Regions from separate parts of the Shewanella baltica genome, predicted to be linked through region 3. Evidence: predicted binding sites of a transcription regulator. Region 3 holds the regulator's gene; each other region holds the start of a gene.
The links. Region 3 encodes LexA, which represses DNA repair genes until DNA is damaged. Its sites were predicted from a motif close to TACTGTATNNNNATACAGTA; they were not measured.

Region 1 (6,608 bases), 3.6 Mb from region 3:
TAAGTTCGGGCGTGATATAACGCTCCATATTCTTAAGGGTTTGACGTCGTTGGTAATTGAGTGGCACTTGCGAGGATTGCAAGCGACTCACTTCGATGTAATAGCCGTGTACACGGTTATAGCCGACTTTAAGTGTGTTGATACCTGTACGTTCTTTTTCTCTGGCTTCGAGTTGTACTAAGTAATCGCTCGCACCTTCGCTAAGACCGCGCCATTCATCTAATTCGCTGTTGTAGCCTTCACGGATCACTCCGCCATCGCGGATAAGCATGGGAGGATTATCGACTATCGCGCGCTCAAGTAAGGCTTGTTCAGCGGGGAATTCCCCTAAGTGTTGCCGTAATTGAGTCGTGTGCGGCGCGCTCAGTGTGCTTAAACTCTGTTGTAATTCAGGTAGTAAGCCCAGCGCTTGACGTAAACGGGCAAAGTCCCTTGGGCGAGCGGTACGCAGCGCGAGTCTTGCCATGATACGTTCGATATCGCCAAGCGCTTTTAACTGCTCATGCAAACCTTCGTGGGCGGCAGTATCGAGCAGTTCAGTCACCGCCTGTTGGCGTGCTTTGATGTGTTTTGGATCTCGCAGCGGCTGATGGATCCAGCGTTGCAACATACGACTGCCCATAGGCGTTGCCGTGTTATCCAATACTGCGGCTAAGGTATTATCGCGGCCACCGGCAAGGTTTTGAGTGAGTTCTAGATTTCGACGCGTTGCCGCATCAAGCACTATGCTATCGGTTTGATTAAAGCGGGTAATGGCATTGATATGGGGCAGGGCTGTGCGCTGTGTGTCTTTGACATATTGCATCAAGCAACCTGCAGCCTGCAGTGATAAACGTGCATCTGCAATACCAAAACCATGCAAGTCTTTCGTGCCAAACTGAGCCAGTAGTAACTTGATGCTAGTGTCGTAATCAAATTCCCATTCAGGGCGACGACGTTTACCTTTAAAACCGTTTAGTAGACCTAGTTCGCCAAAGTCTTCACTGTAGAGAATTTCAACGGGATTAGTGCGTTGTAATTCAGCTTCTAATGACTCTCGCGTGTCGAGTTCGGCAATCACAAAACGTCCTGATGAAACATCCAGAGTGGCATAACCAAAACCGACTTTACCTTGATAAACGGCTGCCAATAGATTGTCTTGACGTTCCTGCAGCAGGGCTTCGTCGGTTAAGGTGCCAGGCGTGACGATACGCACCACTTTACGCTCAACAGGACCTTTAGAGGTTGCTGGGTCGCCAATTTGTTCACATATCGCAACCGATTGACCAATTTGAACTAATTTCGCAAGATAGCCTTCCACAGCATGGTAAGGCAGTCCCGCCATGGGGATAGGATCGCCACCACTTTTACCGCGCGCCGTGAGTGAAATGCCTAACAGCTCAGAAGCACGTTTAGCATCGTCATAAAACAACTCGTAGAAGTCACCCATGCGATAAAACAGCAACATGTCGTGATGTTCTGCTTTCATGGTCAAGTACTGACGCATCATAGGAGTATGTTTTTCTAAATCATCGGTATCAATTACATTCATTAAATCGTTATCGTCCGTTGTGACTGCCGTGGTTATGTGGGATTAAGCGCTATGGAAGCAGAAGACTGCTGTACAATTTTCAGCTAAAAAGACCACGCAAAATTTGCTGCGCCAATCTTAGCAATAATTTACCGAAAATTGAGCCCTTGATGACGGATATTCGTCAAAGGGATGCAATATCGAATTTGATATTCGCTAAAACCTTAGCCATATTAAAAAATCCCATTAGCTAAAAATAATTCAGCCATAGGTCTTGATACTGTATGATTGTACAGTATACTAGTCCGCAGAATTACCCGTTTGTAAATTGAATATTACTTTTGACAGCTTAAGGCTTGTCTTGATGAGGGAACTGGAATGAAGGTCGATCCAAATAAAGAGAAAGCACTTGCTGCGGTATTGATCCAAATTGAGAAACAATTTGGTAAAGGCTCCATCATGAAGCTGGGTGAAGATCGCTCTATGGATGTTGAGACCATTTCTACCGGTTCTCTGTCTCTGGACGTTGCTTTAGGTGCTGGCGGTTTGCCAATGGGGCGTATCGTTGAGATCTATGGTCCTGAATCATCAGGTAAAACGACACTGACTTTAGAAGTGATTGCCGCAGCGCAACGTGAAGGTAAAACCTGTGCCTTTATCGATGCTGAGCATGCACTCGACCCTATCTATGCTAAAAAATTGGGCGTAGATATTGATAACCTGCTGTGTTCACAACCAGATACCGGCGAGCAAGCGCTTGAGATTTGTGATGCATTAACTCGCTCAGGCGCGGTTGACGTTATCGTCGTCGACTCAGTGGCGGCATTAACGCCTAAAGCTGAAATCGAAGGCGAAATTGGTGATTCTCACATGGGCCTAGCGGCACGTATGATGAGCCAAGCTATGCGTAAACTTGCTGGTAACTTAAAGCAATCTAACACCTTACTTATCTTTATCAACCAAATCCGGATGAAGATTGGTGTGATGTTCGGTAACCCAGAAACGACAACCGGTGGTAACGCGCTGAAGTTCTATGCTTCTGTTCGTTTAGACATTCGTCGTACTGGTGCCATTAAAGACGGCGATGAAGTTGTCGGTAACGAAACTCGTGTTAAAGTGGTGAAGAACAAGGTTGCAGCACCGTTCAAGCAAGCCGAATTCCAAATCCTTTATGGCCAAGGTATTAACCGTACCGGTGAGTTAGTTGACTTAGGCGTAGCCCATAAGTTGATTGAAAAAGCGGGTGCTTGGTACAGCTATAAAGGCGATAAAATCGGTCAAGGCCGTGCTAATGCGGGTAAATATTTGACTGAAAACCCAGCCATTGCTACTGAAATTGACAAGACATTACGTGAATTGCTTTTGAGCAATCCTAGTGCACTGGCTGCTAAAGATGATGCTAGCACGGAAGATAATGTTGATTTAGAAACAGGCGAAGTATTCTGAGTCAGTCAGCCCGTCAAATCGCGGTCGCGCTGTTAGCGCGCCGCGATTATTCCCGCCTACAAATCCGCGATAAATTGCTCGAAAAAGGTTTCGAACTGAATGATATCGAACCTGTGCTCGATGCATGTGAATCCTCCGGTTTTATCAATGATAATCGCTATGCTGAACTGTTGGTCCGTAGCCACATTAGTCGAGGTCACGGTGCCATCCGCATTCGCCAAGCGATAGCGCAAAAAGGCCTGTCTAAAGATTGCATTGAAGCGGCGATAACCAATAGTGATTGTGACTGGTTTGAGCTAGCAAAAGATAAAGCCACTAAAAAATATGGAATTCCCCGCGTAACAGAAGTGAAGGGCTCTAAAGCCCGGGATCTCATCGCGAAGGAAAAGGCCAAACGAGTGCGGTTTTTAATGGGCCAAGGCTTTAGCTACGATCAAATCACTTATGCGTTAGATTCCGATCCCAATGATCTCGACGACGATTATTAATCGCCTCAACTCATCGATTGCGATGTAATCTTAAGACTGTAAAAGCTCCTTTTAACAAGTCCTCAGAAAATCTCCTCTAAAATGTCATCAAATGGGCTTTGTTGCTTTCGTACCCGACACTTTACCCACTTGCTCAAATACTGTACTTTTTGCACCCAACCCGCAGAGTCTGTCATCGTCCTTTATTATTGCTGTTTTGCCTCTAGCTACTCTGGTATGGGCTATTCACGCAAAAATATTAAATTCCTGATGTGCATATCACCAATCAAGGCTGGTCGTCCTTACTCAGTCTGCTTATAATGCTGGGCAAATAGAAATACGGCTAGCCTAAGGCGTAGCTGGTAATGCTTACCCAATTCAGGATGATTTCATGTATCAAACTACAGCAGAGCTTAGAAGCGCTTTCCTCGAATTTTTCCGCAGCAATGGTCATCAAGTTGTGGACAGTAGTTCATTAGTGCCAGGCAACGATCCCACACTTTTATTTACCAATGCAGGCATGAACCAGTTCAAGGACGTGTTTCTTGGCATGGACAAACGCAATTATACGCGTGCGACCACTGCTCAACGTTGTGTACGCGCCGGTGGTAAGCATAACGATTTAGATAACGTCGGTTATACAGCACGTCATCACACCTTTTTCGAAATGCTGGGTAACTTCAGTTTTGGTGATTATTTCAAAGAAGAAGCGATTCGTTTTGGCTGGACTTTCTTAACTGAAACTTTAAAGCTGCCGAAGGAACGTCTATGCGTCACGATTTATCAAACAGACGATGAAGCCTTTGAAATCTGGAATAAAAAGATTGGTGTTGCTGCTGAGAACATTATCCGTATCGGCGACAATAAAGGTGCTGCTTATGCGTCAGATAACTTCTGGCAAATGGGTGATACCGGTCCTTGCGGCCCATGTTCTGAGATTTTCTATGACCATGGCGATCACATTTGGGGCGGCCGTCCTGGCAGTCCTGAAGAAGATGGTGACCGTTTCATCGAAATTTGGAACATAGTGTTCATGCAGTACAACCGTCAAGCATCGGGTGAAATGCTACCTTTGCCTAAGCCATCGGTTGATACCGGCATGGGGATTGAGCGTATTGCCGCGATTATGCAAGGCGTACATTCTAACTACGAAATCGATATCTTCCGTACGCTGATCGCCAAAGCGGCAGAAATCATCGGCGTAAGCGATTTAACCGAGAAGTCACTGCGCGTCATTGCCGACCATATCCGTTCATGTGCATTCCTTATTGCCGATGGCGTTATGCCGTCGAACGAAGGCCGCGGTTATGTGCTGCGCCGCATTATCCGCCGCGCAGTTCGCCATGGTAATAAGTTAGGTGCGACCGAAGCTTTCTTCTACAAGTTGGTTCCGTCTTTGATTGCGGTAATGGGCGATGCGGCCAAAGGGTTAGCTGAGACTCAAGCGATTGTTGAAAAAGCTCTGAAAGCGGAAGAAGAGCAATTTGCTCGTACGCTTGAACGTGGTTTAGGCATTTTAGATGCGGCCTTAAACGAGTTAAAAGGTGACACCTTAGATGGTGAAACCGTATTTAAGCTGTATGACACCTATGGCTTCCCAATGGATTTAACCGCTGACGTATGTCGCGAGCGCAACATCATTGTCGATGAAGCAGGTTTCGAAGTCGCTATGGCTGAACAACGTAGCCGCGCACAAGCTGCCGGTAACTTTGGTGCAGATTATAACGCGGCACTGAAAATTGATGCCGAAACCGCATTCAGTGGTTACACCGAATTAGCGGGTCAAGCTAAGATCACTGCGATTTATCAAAACGGTGAGTCAGTGACGGCGATCAAAGCGGGTGACGAAGCGGTTGTTGTACTCGACGTGACACCTTTCTACGCGGAATCTGGCGGTCAAGTGGGCGATAAAGGCCAACTGGTTGCGAGCGGTGTTGAGTTTACGGTTAACGACACACAAAAGTATGGTCAAGCAACGGGCCATCAAGGTGTGTTAGCTACAGGTAACTTGAGTGTTGGCCAAGTTGTTGAAGCGAAAGTCGACAAAAAACTGCGTCACCGTACTCAGTTAAACCATTCTGTTACGCATTTACTGCATGCCGCACTGCGTCAAGTGCTCGGTACTCATGTTTCGCAAAAAGGTTCTTTGGTTGATCCTGAGCGTTTGCGTTTTGACTTCTCCCATTTCGAAGGTGTAAAAGCCGCTGAATTAAAAGAAGTTGAAGAATTAGTTAACACTCAAATTCGTCGTAACCATGAGCTGAAAACCGCTGAAATGGGTATAGACGAAGCCAAAGAGAAAGGCGCAATGGCGCTCTTTGGTGAGAAATATGACTCACAAGTGCGTGTTGTGACTATGGGCGATTTCTCTATCGAATTGTGTGGTGGTACCCATGTGGGCCGCACGGGCGATATTGGCTTATTCAAAATCACTTCTGAAGCGGGTATTGCTGCGGGTGTGCGTCGTATCGAAGCCGTTACTGGCGCTGCGGCTATGGCCTATGTGGCGCAGCAACAAGCTGAACTGGAAGAAGCTGCAGCCTTATTGAAAGGCGATGCCAACTCAGTTGTCGCTAAGTTAAAAGCCCAGCTCGACAAAATGAAGCAACTCGAAAAAGAAATGGCGCAGTTGAAAGATAAACTCGCGGCTGCAGCCAGTGCTGATTTAGTGGGCGATGCCGTTGTGGTTAATGGCGTTAACGTACTGATCAAAAAGTTAGACGGCGTTGAGGCAAGCTCATTACGCGGTCTACAAGATGAATTAAAACAAAAATTGAAATCGGCCATTATCGTTCTTGGCACTGCGCAGGAAGGGAAAGTTAACCTGATCGCCGGTGTGAGTAACGATCTTATCGGCAAAGTCAAAGCGGGTGAGCTAGTCGCTATGGTCGCTGCACAAGTGGGCGGTAAAGGCGGCGGTCGTCCTGATATGGCTCAAGCGGGCGGTAGCCAGCCAGAAAATCTGGATGCGGCATTGGCTCAAGTATTACCTTGGATTACTGAGCGTCTAGCTTAAGAGGTTGCTGTGCCCCAAAAACGAAAGCTTAGTGGTAGCAAGCTTTTTGTGAAAAAGTTCGGCGGCACTTCGGTGGGTTCTATTGAACGTATCGAAGCAGTCGCTGAGCAGATTACAAAGTCAGCTCACAATGGTGAGCAGCAAGTCTTAGTTTTATCAGCGATGGCGG
Region 2 (6,608 bases), 3.9 Mb from region 3:
AAATACTGCCAGAATGGCAAGGTATTCCGCGCACCGCCTACTTGATGTATCGCGATCGGGACAACTTACCCTTGCGGGTCAGACTGTTAATTGATTTTATGTTGGCAAATCCACCCGAGGCTTATTGAGCCATTCAGGTATGAGTCTGCGGCGTATCGACTCAGTAAACGCCTAGAGCGCTAAATCAAGCTGAGTCTGGGCATTTGGGATTTCGGGCACTGCGAGGATAGAATCGGCGAGGCCGACCGAAATACCTAATAGGCGAATGCCGCGACCCTCTTGCCTTGCCATCGCCTGTGCGAGTAGATCATAAAACATCACAATCGAGACTTCATCGCTACGATGCTCGATAGTGGTTTGTTTGAAATCATTAAACTTGAGTTTGACCACTTGCTTGTGAATTTTGCGCTCTTTAGCGCTGCGGCTCAAACGTAGGGCTAATTCTTGGATCAATCCCGGCATTACTTGTTGGCACTGCTCTAGGCTATAAATATCCTTCGCCAGCGTAGTTTCAACACCCACTGATTTACGCTCTCTGTCGGCGGAAATGCCCCGCTCATCGATGCCTTGGGAACGCTCAATCAAGACGCCACCAAATTTTCCGAATCGCGCCAATAACTCAGGTTTAGAGTAGGCTTGCACATCACCACAGGTATTGAGCCCAAGCGAGGAGAGCTTTTCGGCGGTGACTTTGCCGACACCGGGAATTTTACGTAGCGATAAGGTTTTAACAAAATCAGGCAGTGTTTCTGGAGTAATCACATATTGGCCGTTTGGCTTATTCAGATCCGAGGCAACCTTAGCTAAAAACTTCACTGGTGCTATGCCAGCCGAAGCAGTTAACCCAGTTTCGACTAAGATATCGCGGCGAATAGCCTGCGCGATCAAGGTTGCCGAGCCCTTATATTGTTGGCACTCACTCACGTCTAAATAGGCTTCATCTAAAGAAAGCGGCTCAATCAATGGGGTATAGCGGGAGAAAATTTCACGAATTTGCAGCGACACATCTTTATAAACCTGCATCCGCCCAGGAACCAAAATGAGATCGGGACACAACTTAAAGGCATAAGCAGTCGCCATCGCCGAACGCACACCGAATTTACGTGCCTCGTAACTGCAAGTGCTAATAACACCACGACGATCGCTGCTACCGCCCACGGCTAAAGGCTTGCCACGATACTCGGGAAAGTCGCGCATTTCCACTGCCGCAAAATAGCAGTCCATATCGATGTGAATAATTTTTCGCACGTTGAATTCCTCCAACGCCAAAATACTGTATATAAAAACAGTAATCAAGTGTTCGTCATCAATTTAGCGAGGATCGTGCGGGAAACCTAAAATTAAAAGGAGCCTAAGCTCCTTTTGTGAGTGCACTATGAGTGATGCCGTGATTGAGCTGATGGTCAGTGAGCAAATAGTTCACTGACCAGCTCAGGCTTAAATCTTAAATTGGCCGATATTGCGAGTAAGTGCGCGGGTCATATCCTCAAAGCCTTGCAAGCTTTGCGATAAGTCCTGACTCGAAAGCAAAGACTGATCCGACAATCCCCGCACATTATCGACATTGAGCGCCACTTCCTCGGCCGCCACAGCTTGCTGATCGATTGCCACGGTTATTTCAACCGTTTGCTGTTGGATTGACATAATCGCCGTGGCAATATCATTCAGTGCCGCTTCGACTTGGGTCGTTAAGTCTTGCCCCGCTTTCGCTTGTTCGACGCCCGATTCCATCACTTGCTCAGCCTGCAATGCACTCTGTTGCAAAGTTTGAATAATACCTTGAATGTTGGCGGTAGAGTCTTGGGTACGCGATGCCAGCGTGCGCACTTCGTCGGCCACGACAGCAAAACCGCGACCTTGCTCACCCGCACGCGCCGCTTCAATCGCCGCATTCAATGCCAATAGATTGGTTTGCTCGGCAATATTACGGATCACACTCAAGACTTCACCGATTTGCTCTGAACTATTGCGTAAGTGTTTAATCACTTTCGCCGCGGAAATCACTTGCTCTGACAGCGCCTTCATCCCTTCGGTCGCACGGGAAACAATCTGTGTACCGTCGTGGGCTTGAGTTTGCGCCTTCTGGGCAAAATCATTGGCACGCTGGGCACTGACAGCCATTTCTTGGCTGGTTTGCGCCATTTGCGTCGCGGCGGTGGCAACCGAATCTATCTGCTGCTTTTGCGATGAGACCGACGACACGGCTAAATCACAGATTTGCCGCGCATCAATAACGCCCGAGCCCACCTCTTGGGTTAAACTGCGCGTATCCAACAACATGTGCTGCACTTTCTCGGCAAAGCGGTTAAAGGCATCGCCAAGTTTGCCTAACTCATCTTCTCGATCCATCAGGATACGTTTTGATAAATCACTGTCACCTTCGGCTATATCTTCCATCGCATCCAATAACTTAGCCAGTTGACGTCTAAAGGGTAGCAACATCAACCATACCGTCACGCCCATGAGCAGCATGATACCGATGGCGACCATACTGGCATTCCAGAACGCAGCGGTCACTGGCGCTTCAATCACTTCGTGGGGCAACATAAAGGCTAAGTGCCACTTTTGTTTGGGATAATCACCGCCCACAGTCACAAAGCTCACCCGCTGGGGCACGCCATTGAACGTGACGTTAGCAAACCCTTGCGCTTCCCTTTGCATCTGTTGTCTTAATGCCGAAAACCCTGAGGTCTGCTTAAACTGAGTGTCCACTTGATTTGCCAAAGAACCCGGCGGGAAACGTTCTGAAAAACCAGGGAAATACACCAACTTGCCTTCGTCTGTCATCAAGAAAGCTTGGCCAAAGTCACGGTATTTGATCGGTGCCAGCAGGGATTTACCAATAGTATCAATCAAGATATCCATGCCGCCGATGCCAATCAGCTCACCATTGACAGCATAAACAGGGGTTTTAACCGTGGCAGAAATTGAACCATCGTTCGCATCGACCGCAGGATCGCCAACAAACAAGCCACGCTGGTCAATCGCCTCCTGCCACCAAGGTCGTTTGTTGGTGTAGTAATCTGGGTCGCCATCGAAGCGGCCATTAAGGTCAAAGTACTCGAAGGTATTGGCCGAGCCAAAAAACACCGACTTAACATCGCTATCGCGATCGGAGAAAGACTTAAAGTAACCAATAATGTCTTGATACTGGCGATCAGCCGCGAGATGACTGCCACGGGCGTGATACTGAGTAAACCATTTGACTAAACCCGGCTCGGCAAATACTGAATGGATCACTTGGCCCTTAGCAATAAAGTAGCCGCTGATCTCATTGGCTTTTAAGGCAACCAGCGCCGAAATATCCGCATCGACTTGCTTTCGCGTGTTATCACTTTCTTTTGTCACCAACAAAGCGGCGACTAAGGTAAGCAGTACAGCAAGCGCACCAACGATAGTAACCACTAACTGCAAACTTAGAGAACGTTTCATATATCCCATCAATCTTCCCGTCTGGCTGACCAACAACTTAACAATATGGCTCGCAAAAATAGTTTTACACGGTAACAATTTTTACCTGTTAACAACAGATGAAATCGCCATAAAAAACGTAAATAAGTATTTGTAAAGAAAGGATATTGAACGTATAACAGGATTCGCTAAATTTAAGGCGGATTGCAGAGGATGAGTTTGTAGAGGCAAAGTTTTACAGTCAGATAGACTATATAGGGATTCGAAAAATAGGAAGCGGTAGAAATAAGATCAGCGAGTTAGCCTCGCTGATCTCGATTTAGCGATTACATCTTAGTTTGCATGTAGTTTTGCAGCCCGACACGGTCGATAAGTCCGAGTTGTTTTTCGAGCCAATACATGTGGTCCGACTCAGTATCGTCGAGTAACACTTCGAGGATTTCGCGGGTTTGGTAATCTTGCTTCTGCTCACACAGGGCAATCACTTGGCGCAAATCGTCCGCGACCTTGTACTCGTAGGCGAGATCATTACGCAGCATCTCTTCCACATCTTTACCTATGTTCAACGCCTCACGGGCGGCAACATTGGGCGTCCCTTCGAGGAATAAAATACGCTGTACTAATTTGGCCGCATGGGCTTTTTCATCATCGGACTCATGGGCGATGCGCTCATAGAGTTCATTCAAGCCCCAATCTTCGTACATATGGGCATGGACAAAATATTGATCCATTGCCGAGAGTTCTCCCGTTAGGAGTCGATTTAACGCATCGATGACGTCTTTATCGCCTTTCATATCCCGCTCCTATTGGTCGCTAATTTGCGATTGAAGATAATTTTGAATACCGGTTAGCGTAATGAGCTCTTGCTGCGACTCAAGCCAATCTAAATGCTCTTCCTCATCTTCGAGAATGTCTTCCAGCAGATCGCGGCTCACATAGTCTTGCTCGGTTTCACACAGGCTAATGGCATCACGCAGCAATGTAAGCTGCTCTTGCACCATGGCCAGATCGCAGTCGAGCATTTCTTGGCTATGTTCACCAATACGAAGTTTCTCGAGTTGCTGCAAATTTGGCAGGCCTTCCAAAAACAGTACGCGCTCGATGAGCTTATCGGCGTGCTTCATATCTTGGATGGATTTTTTGTATTCGACGTGATTTAGCTTCTCAAGGCCCCAGTGCTTAAACATGCGGGCATGGAGAAAATATTGATTGATGGCGGTCAACTCACAGGTAAGCACCCGATTCAGTTGCCCAACCACTTTAGGATGACCTTTCATAAGTTACTATCCTTGGTAAGCGTGAAAAGATTGATCTAAATCAAGCTTCTAGCCTAGTACAATTCAGCGGCCAACTCAAATTATCTTTATATTTCACCTACTTAATGATAACAACCATTCTCATTTCCGCTTAGATTAGCGCGCTATCTCCCTCATATCCCAAGGATAAATTTAAGTGAATCATCTAGGCTGATAAGTTTCAGGCAAAAAAATAGCCTCCAGATGGGAGGCTATTGTCAAAACAGACGATGTAGAGCATGTTAGATAATACGGTCTTTTGTTAACTTCTCACGACGCGCTTCTTCAGCGGCCATACGACGTTTACGTTTGTCACAAGGGTCATCACAATCGCACGCTTTCTCAATCCCTAGAACACCTAAACCGCCACAACTTCCTTCAACGGCTTTGCGCTTGATGAGATAACCAATCGACATGAGCAAAAAGAATAATAACAAAATCACAAATGCCGCGATAAAAGAGGTCATGGTTTACTCCAAAAACTAAATAAGGAAAGGCTTGAAGGCGTCGCTATAGTAGACCTTAAATCCGTCGCCTTGCTTTTCGATAAGCATTATCGCCAAGTGTTCCTTCTTGGCAAGCTCCAATGATGCTTCTGTGCCCAAAACCATCATAGCCGTCGCAAAACCGTCGGCCGTCATACAATTTTGATGCAATACGGTCACGGATGCTAGCTTATGATTGATTGGCAAACCGGTACGCGGATCAATTATATGGGTAAAACGTTGGCCGTCTTCCTCATAATAATTACGATAATCGCCTGAGGTCGCCATCGCCATCGTACCTGGTGAGATAACCTGCTGTACGGCTTCAGAACCGTCATCGGTCGGTTGCTCTATGGCAACGCGCCAAGAGCTGCCATCGCCTTTAGCACCTTTAATGCTGAGCTCACCACCAATTTCAACTAAATAACCAGTCGCGTGATATTTATCAAGAATGGAAGCCACTTTATCAACCCCAAACCCTTTGGCAATCGACGATAGGTCTACGTATAAATGGGCGTTGTGCTTAGTTAGACGGTTACCTTCAATGGAAAGTTCACTAATACCGGTTTTGGCTTTTGCCGCATCGATATCGGCCTGAGTCGGAACTTTCGTTGGACGCTTATCTGGCCCAAATCCCCACAGGTTAACTAAAGGACCTAAGGTAATATCAAGTGCCTTATCCGTCACTTGATATAAGCGTACTCCCTCTTGCACCACTTTGATGGTATCCGGTGAGACTTCAACGCTTTGCTCCAATGGCAACTGGTTGAAACGGGATAACTCTGAATCAGGGCGATACGTCGACATCTGGTCATTGACCAGCTCAAGGGCTAAATCAATTTCCGCTTGAAGTAACTGCGCTGTCGGCATCTGCTCATTCGGCACGACTTTAATATGGTAAGTCGTCCCCATAGTGCTGCCCGCTAACGAAATGACTTCGTTCTGCTTAGAACAGGCTGAAACAAAAAAGGCCAGCCCTACGAGGACTAGCCAGTTAAATGAATGCTTTAGTGCTGAGGTATTGATCTTTAAGGTCTGAAACATAGTGACCTACTACTCTTATTTGGGCCCTTAAATGCAAAAGTTGCAGATGAGAGATTATCCTCAACATCTGCAACTTTTCTATCTAGGACTAATGAACATTAGCCGCCGAAGTCATCCAACAAGATGTTTTCGTCTTCGACACCAAGATTTTTCAACATACCAATTACGGCAGCGTTCATCATTGGAGGTCCACACATGTAGAACTCACAATCTTCTGGTGCATCATGGTTTTTCAGATAGTTTTCATACAATACGTTATGAATAAAACCTGTGTAACCATCCCAGTTATCCTCTGGTTGAGGATCTGAAAGTGCCACATGCCATACGAAGTTATCATTCTCAGCCGCGAGGCCGTCGAAGTCTTCTACGTAGA
Region 3 (6,608 bases):
CTTAACACTCAAGGTGCCGTAAAGTTTCTTATCGTAGAACTCAGGCGCGGTAATGCCATGCAAAGCGCCTAAACGCTGGGCGAGTAGATGACTCTCAGACTCAAGTTCTGAGCGCTCCATCTTAGGCCTGTTCGCTAACAGATTGAAAATAATGGCATAGCGTTGCAGAGTCTCGCTTACTGAACTGGCTAACAATAATAGTTGGCTAGTGTGCTCAGGCACGACGGTTAAGGTATCAGTCTCAACCACTAACCCTTGTTCAATGAAGAAATCCAGCACTTGATTGACATAGGCAGGTACATCCTTAATGCCCATGAAGAGTTCGGCTTTCAGCAGTGGATAAAAATCGGCAACGATTGACACCACTTGCTGACGCGGGATCTGCTCATTATGCGTTAAACAACTCGCAATTAATGACGGTACAATAAATAAGTGGATGATATTGTTACGATAGTAAGTCATGGACACAGCCTGACTCGCCTCGATAGACACGATTTCACCTAAAGGATCGGCACAAACAACAAACTTATTCAGCTCTAAACCTTGCTGCACTAAATGCTTACCATCACCTTCGGCAACCGAAGTATAAGTAGTGTAAGGCACTTTTTTGAGTAGGGTCAGATACAGATCAAGCTGACGTTCCAGCAGACTGCGCTCTAAGGCATTTTGATCTGTGGCCAGCAACACTAAACTCGTCAAGGTCACCGAACTCGCCGCCGCCGCATCGTTAATATTCGTCATCACTCGATTTGCCAGCACGTTTACCGCTGGCGTTAACCAGCTTGGTTTTTGCTCAGGATCATCGGCCAACTCAGTACGCCAGTTTGGCGCGCGCTCATTTAAGAAGTTTTGCAGAGTAATCGGCTCGCCAAAGTTCACATAACCTTGGCCGAAATTACCAAGTTTGCGAATCGCACCAAACACCTGCCACACAGATTCTTTTTTCTTTTTCTTACCACTTAACTCTTTATGGTAAGTCGCCACTTCCATCACATGGTCATAGCCTAAATACACAGGCACTAGTGTGACTGGACGCTCGATACCGCGCAGCACGCTGTTCATCGTCATAGCAATCATGCCGGTTTTTGGCGCCAATAGACGACCGGTACGTGAGCGGCCGCCTTCGGAGAAATATTCCACCGAATAACCTTTCGCAAACAGTTGATCTAAATACTCACGGAATACTGCGGTATACAGCTTGTTGCCATTAAAACTACGGCGGATAAAGAAGGCACCACCGCGACGGAACATAGGTCCAGCGGGCCAGAAGTTGAGGTTAATACCGGCTGCAATGTGCGGCGGAACCATGCCTTGATAATACAAAATATACGATAACAGCAGGTAATCCATGTGGCTGCGATGGCAAGGCACATAGACAATCTCGTGGCCATCATGGTGCAACTGGCGAACTTGCTCGGCGCCTTTAATGTTGATCCCGCTGTAAAGCTTGTTCCACAACCAAGTTAAGAAACGCTCAGCAATACGCACTAAGCTATCTGAGTAATCTGCAGCGATTTCATCAAGGTACTCAATAGCCGTCTCGCGCGCTTGGGTCTCAGAAATCTTTTTGTTGGCCGCTTCTTCTTGAATCGCTTTACGCAACGACTCAGATTTGAGCAGCGAATGAAACAGTGCTTGGCGATTTGGCAGCACAGGCCCTGTCATCACCTTACGTTGACGACGGAAATGCACCCGCGCGACCCGCGCTAATTTATGGGCAATCCCCATGTCAGTGCCGTGTTCGTCTGCCATGTATCGCAGGGATACCGCATTTGAAAACTGTACGAAATTATGTCGACCTAAAAACAAAATCATCAAGCACTTGCGCAGCCAAGTCGGGTTTTCCCGCTCAAACACAGCCGCCTTCATAGTGTCGTCTTCTTTCCCTGGCGTGCGGCCCCAATACAGGCTCACAGGCACCAGTTGAATGTCTAATTCAGGGCGTTCCTTATGCACGGCCAACAAACGCATAAAGCATTCGAGGAAAGGCTCGTTACCGGCACGCTCGCCAAACAGCGGCTTACGCCCTTGAAGGCAGACAACCCGAGGCGCAATCACACCATTTGCCACTAAAGGCTCATAGGGGCTCGGTAGTCCTAACTTAGCCGTTATTTCGCTCAGAGCAGCGATGTCACTCAGCGATTCCGTTTTCATCACATAAGCAAGGGGTCTGGAGGCATCCAGATTAAGATCGGCAAAGGGATCCTGAGGCACAACAATAGTGTGCACTAAGTGTTTTTGGATCCAGCGTAATGATTTCAACCAAAGAGAGTCGTGTTTAGGCATTATTCTTATGCAATTAAGTACGTTTACTAGCCCGGTAGAATACCAGACTATGGGTAATATTCGCTAATTCTCTCCAACATAGCTAAAAAGTGGTTAATACTTGCGCTGCAAATAATACTGTATATACTAACAGTAACTGTATAGAAAAACAGGAAACACCATGAGACCTTTGACGCCACGCCAAGCTGAAATTTTAGAGCTAATTAAACGAAATATTGCCGATACTGGCATGCCACCCACTCGGGCAGAAATCGCGACCCGTTTAGGTTTTAAGAGCGCCAATGCGGCTGAAGAGCATCTTAAAGCGTTGGCGAAAAAGGGCTGCATTGAGATCATGCCAGGCACATCGCGGGGCATTCGTCTGACTGCGGAAGTCGAAGAAGTAACTGAAACAGGTTTACCGCTTATCGGTCAAGTAGCCGCTGGCGAACCTATTCTCGCCCAAGAACATGTTGAACAGTACTACCAAGTCGACCCCAGCATGTTCCATCCCGCCGCCGATTTTTTACTGCGGGTTAAAGGCGACAGCATGAAGAATATTGGCATTCTCGAAGGAGATTTGCTGGCAGTTCATAAAGTACAACAAGCTAGAAATGGTCAAGTGGTTGTCGCTAGAGTCGACGACGATGTCACTGTTAAACGTTTCGAAAAAAAAGGTAATGTGGTCTATCTACACGCCGAAAATGAAGACTATTCACCGATTAAAGTGGATTTAGGCTATCAAAGTTTAACAATTGAAGGACTCGCCGTCGGTGTGATCCGTAATGGAGATTGGCTATGAACAAACTACTTGGCAATGCACCCCGCCATCCGGGCTTGTGGCTCGATGAAGTACGTGATGCCGACTATGACTGGCACCATGCACCTATCGCCTGCATGCCAACTAAGACTCAAGGTCGCCAAGAATTAATCCATCTGAGCGCGCAACTCGCCCAGTTAAGCCAACAGGGCCGTTGGTTAGTGCTCATCAACCCGCCGAGTATTGGCTACAAACAAATGCTCGCCAACGCTGGCGTGCGTATGGATAGAGTCTTGCTGGTGCACGCGAAAGATGAAGTGGAAACCCTGTGGGCGATGGAAAAAGCCTTAACAAGTGGTACGTCCAGTGCGGTTATTACTTGGACCCAATCATTGGATGCACGCGATAATCGTCGCCTGCAAATTGTCGCTAAAAGTGCCCGCGCCATGGGCATAGTGCTAGAAGACGTAAACAGTCACTTACATGGCGACGTACGCATTGAGCAAGGTAGCCTCTTCGGCCAACAATCTTTTTTTAGCGCTGTGCATTAAATATTCATTTAATTTTTTACCTTGAAAGCCGCCTCGCCTATGAATGTGAGGCTTTTTTTTGGCAATTTTTCAGACAATTAGATAAATAAGTGATCTTGATCAATATTTAAACAGCAAGTATGGTTGGTTTAGTCGGCGATGATATATCGCCGCACGTGGCAAATAAATCGAGCCGTTATCGCGTTCAAAATGCCACTAAAAATAGAGAACAGATTTATTTCAGTCGTATGTGCCAGCGTGGCTAATACCAGCAGTAATAATACTTAATTAAAAGTAACAGCCGCCAACGCACGTTGAAGTCAAAAAAGCTTTTTTGGGAACTGAAGAGTTTGCATAGAGTTGAGACTTACTGTGTTGCTCTTCTTTGTAGTTGCTATTCGCAATTGGCAGAGGAGAAGTCTTGTGAAGCAATTGTTGTATTGTTTACTCGTGGTGTTATTCGCACCACCGTTGGCCGCCGCGGACATGCGGTTCAACATGACCCCTGGCGTAACCGAGATCAGTGGCAAGGTTTATCACTTGCACATGACCATCTTGTATATCTGCTGCGCCATTGGCCTTGTGGTCTTTGGCGTGATGATTTACGCCATGATCAACCACAGAAAATCCAAAGGCGCTGTCGCGTCCCACTTTCACGAAAGCACTAAAGTTGAAATCGCTTGGACGATTCTGCCATTTATCATTTTGATCTTAATGGCGATTCCTGCGACAAAAACCTTAATTGCGATGGAAGATCCCAGCGACGCCGATCTGACCGTTAAAGTCACGGGTTCCCAATGGAAATGGCATTACAGCTATTTCGATCAAGACATTGATTTTTACAGCATACTCGCAACCCCTAGAGCACAAATCGACGGTACCGAAACCAAGGGTGAACACTACCTATTGGAGGTCGATAAGCCACTCGTTCTGCCGATAAATCGCAAAATCCGCTTTTTGATGACCTCTGAAGATGTCATCCATTCATGGTGGGTACCTGCTTTTGCCGTGAAGAAAGATGCCAACCCAGGATTTATCAATGAGGCTTGGACTCGCATAGACAAACCCGGTATTTACCGTGGTCAGTGCGCCGAACTTTGCGGTAAAGATCATGGTTTTATGCCGATCGTAGTGCAAGCCTTACCCGAAGCCGAGTTTGAAGCCTGGGTTACAGAGCAAAAACAAGCCGCAGGTGCGGCGGCAGAAGCCGCTCAAGCCGCTTTATCACAGACCCTTAGCAAAGAGGATCTGATGGCCCAAGGTGAGCAAGTCTACCTCGGGCACTGCGCAGCCTGCCACCAGCCCAATGGCGAGGGTTTACAAGGCGTATTCCCACACCTCAAAGGCAGCCCGATAGCAACAGGGCCGCTCAGCGGCCACCTTGAAATTGTGCTCAACGGTAAAACAGGGACGGCCATGCAAGCCTTTGGCAAGCAATTGACTGCACAAGAAATTGCCGCTGTGATTACCTATGAGCGTAATGCTTGGGGCAATAATACTGGCGATGCTATGCAGGCCAAAGACGTCAACGAGCATATGAACGGCAGTGCTGGCACACAGGCACCTGCTACCACACCAGCCAACACGGCCCCAACTCCCGCACCTACAACTGAGCCCGCAGCAGTTGTCGACTCCGCAACCATAGTCGATCCGGCGAGTCTCCCCACGCTCACCCATGAGGCACTGATGGCCGAAGGTGAAACTGTCTACACCACCACTTGCGCGGCCTGCCATCAGTTAACGGGAGCTGGCATACCACCGGCCTTCCCCGCCCTCGCTGGCAGTGCTATCGCCACTGGGCCCGTCGCCAATCATCTCGATATTGTGATGCACGGCAAAACGGGCACGGCTATGCAGGCATTTGGCAAACAACTCAGCCCACAGCAACTCGCAGCAGTCATTACCTATGAGCGCAATGCTTGGGGCAACAATACCGGCGATACAGTGCAACCTGCTGATATCGCAAGCCATGGACAGTAGGGGATTATGATGAGCACAACGACTCAAGATCAAACCGCAGCCCATGATGACCATCATCATGGTGCGCCAAAGGGCATCATGCGCTGGGTGCTAACCACCAACCATAAAGACATTGGTACTTTGTATTTATGGTTCAGCTTCATTATGTTTTTAACCGGTGGTGCTATGGCCATGGTGATCCGCGCTGAACTCTTTCAGCCCGGATTACAATTGGTCGAGCCCAACTTCTTTAACCAAATGACCACAGTCCATGGGCTGATCATGGTATTCGGCGCGGTAATGCCCGCCTTTACTGGGCTAGCAAACTGGCTGATCCCTATGATGATTGGTGCGCCAGATATGGCGCTGCCACGGATGAATAACTGGAGTTTTTGGATCTTACCCTTCGCCTTTACCATCCTACTCAGCTCGCTGTTTATGGAAGGCGGCGGACCTAACTTTGGTTGGACCTTCTACGCGCCACTGTCTACCACTTATAGTCCTGACAGCACGGCACTCTTCGTGTTCTCTATTCATATCATGGGGATAAGTTCGATCATGGGTGCAATCAACGTGATTGTAACCATAGTGAATTTACGTGCGCCCGGTATGACATGGATGAAGTTGCCGCTGTTTGTGTGGACTTGGCTTATCACAGCATTCCTGCTGATCGCTGTGATGCCAGTACTTGCGGGCGCTGTGACTATGGTGCTGACCGATAAGTTTTTCGGCACTAGCTTCTTCGAAGCGGCAGGCGGCGGCGATCCTGTGATGTTCCAGCATATTTTCTGGTTCTTCGGCCACCCTGAGGTCTACATCATGATTTTGCCGTCCTTTGGCATCATCTCCGCCATAGTACCCGCCTTCAGCCGCAAACCATTATTTGGCTATGCATCAATGGTTTATGCCACTGCCAGTATTGCAATTCTGTCGTTCCTCGTGTGGGCGCACCACATGTTCACTACAGGCATGCCAGTGTTTGCCGAGCTGTTCTTCATGTATTGCACTATGTTGATTGCGGTACCAACGGGGGTGAAAGTGTTTAACTGGGTCGCGACTATGTGGCGTGGTTCACTCAGCTTCGAAACCCCTAT

Region 1: recA (recombinase RecA) is a predicted target of LexA. The motif match lies at 1,789-1,808, and genes of this name have one in related genera.
Region 2: dinB (DNA polymerase IV) is a predicted target of LexA. The motif match lies at 1,272-1,291, and genes of this name have one in related genera.

Annotation. Positions count from the first base shown of each region.
Region 1 covers NZ_UGYM01000002.1:969,403-976,010, forward strand. The annotation lists gene mutS (DNA mismatch repair protein MutS) at 1-1,531, opposite strand, end outside; gene recA (recombinase RecA) at 1,889-2,956, shown strand; gene DYH48_RS04285 (regulatory protein RecX) at 2,974-3,444, shown strand; gene alaS (alanine--tRNA ligase) at 3,815-6,439, shown strand; gene DYH48_RS04295 (aspartate kinase) at 6,449-6,608, shown strand, end outside.
Region 2 covers NZ_UGYM01000002.1:678,974-685,581, reverse strand. The annotation lists gene DYH48_RS03000 (LysR family transcriptional regulator) at 1-128, shown strand, start outside; gene dinB (DNA polymerase IV) at 172-1,248, opposite strand; gene DYH48_RS02990 (methyl-accepting chemotaxis protein) at 1,438-3,441, opposite strand; gene bfr (bacterioferritin) at 3,738-4,205, opposite strand; gene bfr (bacterioferritin) at 4,215-4,688, opposite strand; gene nqrM ((Na+)-NQR maturation NqrM) at 4,949-5,173, opposite strand; gene DYH48_RS02970 (FAD:protein FMN transferase) at 5,189-6,235, opposite strand; gene nqrF (NADH:ubiquinone reductase (Na(+)-transporting) subunit F) at 6,334-6,608, opposite strand, start outside.
Region 3 covers NZ_UGYM01000002.1:4,612,823-4,619,430, forward strand. The annotation lists gene plsB (glycerol-3-phosphate 1-O-acyltransferase PlsB) at 1-2,286, opposite strand, end outside; gene lexA (transcriptional repressor LexA) at 2,447-3,067, shown strand; gene DYH48_RS20645 (cell division inhibitor SulA) at 3,064-3,576, shown strand; gene coxB (cytochrome c oxidase subunit II) at 3,979-5,535, shown strand; gene ctaD (cytochrome c oxidase subunit I) at 5,545-6,608, shown strand, end outside.